DNA from 2 places in the Aquisalimonas sp. 2447 genome. Region 2 is predicted to be linked to the other one. Evidence: predicted binding sites of a transcription regulator. Region 2 holds the regulator's gene; the other holds the start of a gene.

Region 1 (3,968 bases), 1.2 Mb from region 2:
GCCAGGTGGAGATGAGGTAGTAGTTCAGCGCCGGGCGGCACTTCTCGCAGCCGTCGTCGGTCTTCCAGGCCAGGTTGTCGAACACCTGGCGCAAGGTGGTCAGCCCCTCGGTGCGGATGGCCTCGCGCACCTGGTCGTGACTCATGTCGGTGCAGCCACACATGGGCTTGGCCTTGCCGGCCTCGTAGTCACCGCCCATGGTGGCGGCCAGGAGCTGTTCCACCAGTCCGCTGCAGGAGCCGCAGGAGGCGGCCGCCTTGGTATGGGACTTCACGTCATCCAGGGTGAACAGCCCCTCCTTGGTGATGGCCTGGACGATGTCGCCCTTGCACACGCCATTGCAGTCGCAAATCTGGGCTTCGTCGGCCAGATTGGCCACCTGATTGACGCCACCATGCCCGGAGTCGCCCAGATGCGCCTGGCCGAACAGCAGGCTGTCGCGAAAGTCGGCGACGGAGGTCCCGTCGCGCAGCAGCTGGAAATACCAGGTGCCGTCACCGGTGTCGCCGTAGAGCACGGTGCCGACGATGCGGTCGTCCTTGACGCAGATCTTCTTGTAGACCCCGGCGGCCGGGTCCTGATAGACGATGTTCTCCACGCCGTCGGCATCCTGGAACTCGCCGGCGGAGTAGAGATCGACCCCGGTGACCTTGAGCTTGGTGGAGGTCACCGATCCCTGGTACAGCCGGAAGCCGTAGCCCGCCAGGTGGTTCGCGCACACCCGGGCCTGCTCGAAAAGGGGAGCCACCAGGCCGTAACAGACACCGCGGTGCTGCACGCACTCGCCCACGGCGTAGATGCTGGGGTCGAAGGTCTGCATGGTGTCGGACACCACAACGCCGCGGTCACAGTAAAGGCCGGCCTTCTCGGCGAGTTCCTTGTTCGGCTTGATGCCCACGGCCATGACCACCAGGTCGGCGTCCTCTTCCGGGCCCTCCTTGAAGCACACTTTCTCGATGCCGTTCTCGTCGGCAACGATCTCACTGGTCTGGGCCTCCATGCGGAACTTCATGCCCCGCTCTTCCAGGGACTGCTGCAGGTAGTTGCCGGCGGTCTGGTCGAGCTGACGCTCCATCAGCCACGGCATGAGGTGCACCACCGTTACGTCCATGCCCTGCTGCATGAGCCCGTAGGCGGCCTCCAGACCAAGCAGCCCGCCGCCGATCACCACCGCCTTGCGGTGCTTGCGGCTGGCGGCCAGCATGCTGTCCACGTCCTTGACGTCCCGGTAGGTCACCACGTCGGGATGATCACGCCCCGGAACCGGGATGACCACCGGGTGGGAGCCGGTCCCCAGCAGCAGGCGATCGTAGGACTCGACGGTGCCGTCGGCAGCGAAAACGCGCTTGCCGATGCGATCCACTTCGATGATTTCCTTGCCCTTATGGAAGGTGACCCCGTGCGCGTCGTACCAGTCCTCGCTGTTGAGCATGATGTCGTCCAGGGATTTCTCCCCGGCCAGCAGCGGCGAGAGCATGATGCGGTTGTAGTTGCCGTAGGGCTCGGCGCCGAACACGGTGATGTCGTACTTGTCCGGGGCAATGGTCTGCAGTTCCTCGATGACCTTCATGCCCGCCATGCCGTTTCCGACCAGCACCAGTTTCTCTTTCATGTCGTCCTCCCTCCGGAAACCCGGTCGTGCCACTGAGGCACCAAAAAAAAGGCGCTCACAATCGCCAGCCCTGTCAGGGCCGAGCGATCGTGAACGCCGTTGTCCATGGTGCGGTCGCCATTGACCGCATTGCTTACCAATAGGCTTTCAGAAATCGTGCCAGGCCTGGCAAACCAGGCATTTTCCCGCGATCACGAGAACTTACGGCCCATCAGTTAAGCGCCGGACGCCGCGTCCTGCTCCGTGATGGTGCAGTGCGATACGACATTGCATCAGCACAGGGCATGAACGGTGTCGTCGGCGGGGACGGTTCGGGCCGTCCACCGTGGGACCATTCATGCCGCGTCGGCCGGTCGACCGTGGCGCTCGTACAGAAACCGGAGAACCGACTTCCGCGCAGCGGTGTAGACCGGTTGATCGGCCACCTCAAGGCGAGCCCGCGGGCGCTCCAGCTCCACCGGGAGCACCTCCCCAATGGTGGCCGCCGGGCCATTGGTCATCATCACGATGCGGTCGGAGAGCAGCACGGCTTCATCGACGTCATGGGTGATCATGATGACGGTATTGCCGCGGCGGGCATGAATCTCCATGAGCGAGTCCTGCAGATGGGCGCGGGTCAGCGCATCCAGGGCGCCGAACGGCTCATCCATGAGCAGTACGCGGGGCTCCATGGCCAGCGCCCGGGCGATGCCCACGCGCTGCTTCATGCCGCCGGAGATCTCGAAGGGACGCTTGTGCATGGCCTCTTCCATGTGCACCAGCGCCAGGTTCTCCCGGGTCCACTCGTCCCGCTCCGCCTTGCTGCGTGTTCCGGAACAGACCTTGTCCACGGCCAGGCGCACGTTGTCGTAGACGGTCAGCCAGGGCAGCAGGCTGTGATTCTGGAAAATCACCGCACGGTCCGGGCCCGGGCGGTTGACCTCCTTGCCCTCCAGGATCACGCCGCCCTCGGTGGGCTCCAGCAGGCCGGCAACGATGTTCAGCACCGTGGACTTGCCGCAGCCCGAGTGCCCGATCAGCGACACGAACTCGCCTTCGTCCACGCCCAGACTGACGTTCTCCAGGGCACGGAAGGGACCGCTGCGGGTATCGAACTCAATGCCGACATTCTCGATGGTCAGGAAGTTGTTCATGACGGTGCCTCCTCAGGCCTGGCGGTAGTCCAGAACACGCTGAAGTAGATTCATGCCGGACTCCATGAGGATGCCGACAATGCCGATGACGATGATGGAGACGATGATCGACTCCACCAGCAGGTTGTTCCACTCGGCCCAGATGAAATAGCCGATGCCGACACCGCCGGTGAGCATCTCGGCGGCCACGATCACCATCCAGGCGATGCCAAGGGACAGGCGCATGCCGGTGATGATGTGCGGAAGCGTTGCCGGCAGCAGGATCCGCCGCATGATCTCCCAGCCGTTGAGGCGCAGCACCCGGGCGACGTTCATGTAGTCCTCGGGGATGGCGCGCACGCCGGCGGCGGTGTTGATCATGGTCGGCCATATGCAGGTGATGAAGATCACGAAGATCGCCGACGGGTTGGAGGACTCGAACACCAGCAGGCCGATGGGCAGCCACGCCAACGGACTGACCGGTCGCAGGATCTGCACCAGCGGCTGCCAGGCCCGGTTGCAGTTGCGGCTCATGCCCATGAGAAAGCCCATGGGAATGGCCACCAGCATGGCCAGGCCGAAGCCGGCCAGCACCCGCCCCAGGGAGTAGGTCACCTGCCAGCCGATGCCCATGTCGTTGGGCCCGTGCTGGTGGAAGGGCTCGGCGAACAGATACTTCGCCTCTTCCCAGGTGGCCAGGGGCCCCGGCAGGGCCGAAGCGACCTGGCTGCCGAGGAAGGACCACAGCGCCAGCACGATGCCGAAGGTCACCATGGGGAGCACCACGGTCAGCACCCAGCCGCTGATCTGCTGTGCCCGCGCGCGACTCATGGGCAGGCGTGCGGCGCTACCGGCAGCCCTTGCGGGGCTCCGCGCTCCGGAATCCCGTGCCTCGGTGTGTTGCTCCTCCGCCCCCTCGGCGGCGGCGTTCACGTCCCGGGTATTGATAACGGTGGCCATGACAGTGCCTCCCTGGTTATCCGTTGAGACCGGAAAGATCGGCAAGTTCGACCCGCCGGTTGTGCACGCGAAAACCCTCCAGGTACGCCATGAGGTTCTCCGGGTCGTACTTCATGCCGTCCAGGAACAGGTCCGGCCCCATGGTGATGGGTTCGCTGGCATCGGTGAGGGTCCAGTCCCCCTCGTGGACGCCTTCCGGCTTGTAGTCCACGGTGGGATAGGCGATGCCCAGGTCACGCGCCGCCTCGCGATAGAGTTCCGGGCGGTAGATGGAATCCGCGGCC
Region 2 (3,968 bases):
GACGGGCGGATGGCATTGTGCCCGAACAGAACGTCCGCCGGGCAGGGGCCCAGGCCGCGGATCTCCAGCATCCCCGCCAGGCTGCTCGGTGCATGGCCGCTAAGGACACCGTTGCGAACGGCCACGGTGACGCTGTCGTCCGCCACCAGCTGGTGGCCGCGGTCCAGCAGTTGCAGAGCCAGTTCGCTCTTGCCGATGCCGCTGTCGCCCTGCAGCAGGATGCCGTCCCCATGGATGGCGACCAGCACGCCCGGAATGGTGGTGGTGTTCCCGGTGCGGGTCATGCCTGTCCTGCGCCCGACTCCCACTCCGTGAGCAACTGGAACAGGGCCTGGGCGTCGGGTGCATTCCGAAGCCGGTTGCAGAACGACGCGTCGCTGAACATTTCCGCCAGCCGCGCCAGGATCTGCAGGTGTTCGTCGGTGAAGTGCTCCGGCACCACAAGGGCGAACAGGAGATCCACCGGTTCACCATCGAAGGCGTCGAAGTCGATGGCATCGCCGGTGCGGATGAATGCCGCTGCCGCCGCTTCGTTGCCGTCCATGCGCGCATGGGGCAGGGCAACACCGTGCCCGAGACCGGTGCTGCCGAGTTTCTCGCGGTTGATGAGCTTGTCGAAAATGGTCTGAGCGGACAGCGCGGGGTCGGAGGCGGCAACGAGGTCACTGAGGACTTCAAGCCCGCGCTTCTTGCTGGTGACGTCGACGTCACAGGCGACACGGTCCGGAGTGATCAGGTCGGCAATCTTGATCATGCTGTTCCACGCAGGGTCATGGCTGCGGCGTCCGTTATCGCCGGTGGCCGGAAAGGCCACCGGCGCAGGGTGTCAGTCCTCGTCGCCTTCACCCGCCGCCTTGGCCTGAGCCCCTTCGTTGCGGCGGTGATCGGTGACCTTTTCCTTGTGCTTCTTCACCTGGCGGTCGAGCTTCTCCACCAGACCGTCAATGGCAGCGTACATGTCCTGGGCGCTGGCGTCAGCGTACAGCTTGGCGCCACTGAGCTTCATGGTGGCCTCGGCCTTCTGGACGAGCTTCTCCACGGTCAGGATGACGTGGACATCCACGACATTGTCGAAATGGCGTTCCAGTTTGTCCATCTTCGCTTGCACGTAATCCCGCAGGGCGTCGGTGAGATCGATGTGGTGCCCGGTGACGTCTATCTGCATAAGGCCTCCTTGATGGCGCCCGCTCGGGCCGGGATATCGTGCATCCCGGAGCTCAGGCGATGCGTTTCCTGTCGTTGGACGAGGCAATGGACATGGATTCACGATACTTGGCTACGGTCCGTCGCGCCACATCGATTCCCTCGTTTTTGAGAATCTCCGCAAGTTTGCTGTCGCTGAGCGGCTTGCGCGGATCCTCGTCGCCGATCAGGCGGCGAATGCGCGCACGGATGGCGGTCGCCGAGCACTCGTCACCGTCGACGGTGTGCACATGGCTGGAGAAGAAATACTTGAACTCGAAGGTGCCCCGCGGGGTGTACATGTACTTCTGGGTGGTGATGCGCGAGATGGTGGATTCGTGCATTTCCACCTCTTCGGCCACCTCCCGCAGCACCAGAGGTTTCATGGACTCTTCGCCGTGCTCCAGGAACTCCTGCTGGTGGTTGACGATGCAGGTGGCGACCTTGAGCAGGGTCTCGTTGCGGCTCTGTAGACTCTTGATGAACCAGCGGGCCTCCTGCAGGTGCTGGCGCATGGTGGAGTTGTCGCTGCCCTGGTCGCCGCGCTTCACCAGCCCGGCGTAGTAGCTGTTCACCCGGATCTTGGGGGCGGCTTCGGGGTTGAGCTCGACCCGCCAGGCACCACGCTCCTTGCGCACATAGACGTCGGGGATGACGTACTCAGCCGGTGCGCTACTGATCTGCGAGCCGGGGCGCGGGTCAAGCGAGCGAACCAGGGCCAGCACCTCGCCCAGCTCGCCCTCGCTGATCTTCAGTTTGCGGGTCAGCTGGCTGACCTGACGGCTGCCGAGCAGATCCAGGTGGCGGTCCACGAGCAGCCGTGCTTCGTTCAGCCAGGGCGTGTCGTCGGGAAACTGGTCCAGCTGGACCAGTAGCGCCTCGCGGGGGTCCAAAGAGGCCACGCCGACCGGGTCGAAGCGCTGGATCAGGTGGCGCACCGCCTCGACTTCATCGGCCTCCACCGGCTCGTCCGAAGACACCGAGGCGCAGATGTCCTCGATGCTGACGCCGAGATAACCGTCGTCGCGGACGCCGTCGATGATGGCCTCGGCAATGGCCATGTCGCGATCACTGAAATGGGAGAGCTGGGCCTGCCACAACAGGTGCTCGTGGAGGCCACCACCGTCACCGGCGGTACGGTTTTCCCAGGTTTCCCGCTGTTCATCGTCGCTGCCGGCGGCACTGTACGAGGTGCTGCCGTCGTAGATGTCGTTCCAGTCGGAGTCCAGCGGCAGGTCTTCGGGGATATCGCTCTGCTGGTTTTCCGTGCTCAGCTCCGGTTCGCCGCTGTCGGTGGTTATCTCCGCGCCGGTAGCCTCGCTTGCGGCAGCCTCTGTGGACTCCGCATGCTCCCGGTTCTCGGCAGCCTCCGTGCGCTCGCCGCCGTCTTCGGCGTTGTTCTGGCTGTCTTCGCCGTCCGCGTTGCCGCTGCTGTCGAGTTCGGCATCGTCGGACTCGTCGAGATCGTCGGCGGGTTCCAGCATCAGGTTGGAGTCCAGCGCCTGCTGGATTTCCGTGCGTAGCTCAAGCGTGGAGAGCTGCAGCAGCTTGATGGCCTGCTGCAGTTGGGGGGTCATGGTGAGCTGCTGTCCGAGCTTGAGTTGTAGCGACTGTTTCATCGACAACGCGGGTCTCCCGCCGCCGTCGTGGGCAGCTGCTCGGACCGGATTCGGTGAATGCTGGTGTTATCCATGTCTCCCATCGTAACCGACTCAGGCCCGCGTTAGAACATTGGCGCGATACTTGCGTGACGGCATGTTGTCTCAGCGGGACCCGGGTCGCGTCTACAGCCGGAACTCCTCCCCCAGGTACACTTCGCGCACCTTGCGGTTGGCAAGGACCTCTTCGGAACTGCCCCTGGCAATGACTTCTCCCTGCGCGAGGATATAGGCGCGCTGACAGATGCCCAGGGTTTCACGCACGTTGTGATCGGTAATCAGGACGCCGATGTCCCGCTCCGCCAGGTGGCGGATGATGGCCTGGATATCCAGCACCGAGATGGGGTCGACACCGGCGAAGGGTTCATCCAGCAGGATGAAGCGCGGGTTGGCTGCAAGGGCGCGGGCGATTTCCACCCGGCGGCGCTCACCCCCGGAGAGACTGATGCCGGTCTGGTCGTGCAGGTGGGCAACACTGAACTCCTCGAGCAGTTCCTGGGCGCGCTCGCGACGCTGCTTGCGGTCCAGTTCCGGGCGCGTCTCCAGGATCGCCAACAGGTTGTCCATCACCGTGAGCTTGCGGAAAATGGATGCTTCCTGGGGTAGATACCCCACGCCGCGTCTGGCGCGCACATGCATGGGCAGGTCGGTGATGTCGTTGTCGTCGAGCAGGATGCGGCCACCGTCGGCCTGGACCAACCCCACCACCATGTAGAAGCAGGTGGTCTTGCCGGCGCCGTTGGGTCCGAGCAACCCGACGACCTCGCCGCTGGCCACGTCGATGGTCGCGCCGTGGACCACCGTCTTGCGCCGGTAGACCTTGGTCAGCTCCTCCGCCCGCAGCAGGCTCACTGGTCGTCTCCTTCCTCGTCCTCGTCGTCCGGGAAAAGGGTGATCTGCACGCGGCGGCCGGTATCGGGCTCGCCGCGGGCCTGCACCACGTCGGCGGCGACCTCGTACTCGATGCGTTCGCCGGAGAAGGTGTTGCGCCCCTGCACCAGGCGCGCTCCTTCCAGGAGAATGATGCGCTCCGGCCCGGCGGCGTGATACTCCATGCGTGGCGCCTCCGCCTCCACGGCGCGACGATCCTCCGTGGCCTGCTGGTTGTAGACGGCCGGCTCGCCCTCG

What was found. Region 2 encodes sigma-54, which starts transcription at its own class of promoters, with help from an activator protein. Its sites were predicted from a motif close to TGGCANGNTNCNTGCTT; they were not measured.
Region 1: the regulator sigma-54 is predicted to act here: its motif matches at 1,758-1,774, upstream of nirB (nitrite reductase large subunit NirB).

The regions. Positions count from the first base shown of each region.
Region 1 covers NZ_CP050695.1:269,302-273,269, reverse strand. Annotated here, with positions in the region: gene nirB (nitrite reductase large subunit NirB) at 1-1,612, opposite strand, end outside; gene KU884_RS01185 (ABC transporter ATP-binding protein) at 1,948-2,745, opposite strand; gene ntrB (nitrate ABC transporter permease) at 2,758-3,684, opposite strand; gene KU884_RS01175 (CmpA/NrtA family ABC transporter substrate-binding protein) at 3,701-3,968, opposite strand, start outside.
Region 2 covers NZ_CP050695.1:3,090,948-3,094,915, reverse strand. Annotated here, with positions in the region: gene KU884_RS14650 (HPr kinase/phosphorylase) at 1-284, opposite strand, end outside; gene ptsN (PTS IIA-like nitrogen regulatory protein PtsN) at 281-754, opposite strand; gene hpf (ribosome hibernation-promoting factor, HPF/YfiA family) at 827-1,165, opposite strand; gene KU884_RS14635 (RNA polymerase factor sigma-54) at 1,218-2,801, opposite strand; gene lptB (LPS export ABC transporter ATP-binding protein) at 2,967-3,692, opposite strand; gene lptA (lipopolysaccharide transport periplasmic protein LptA) at 3,689-3,968, opposite strand, start outside.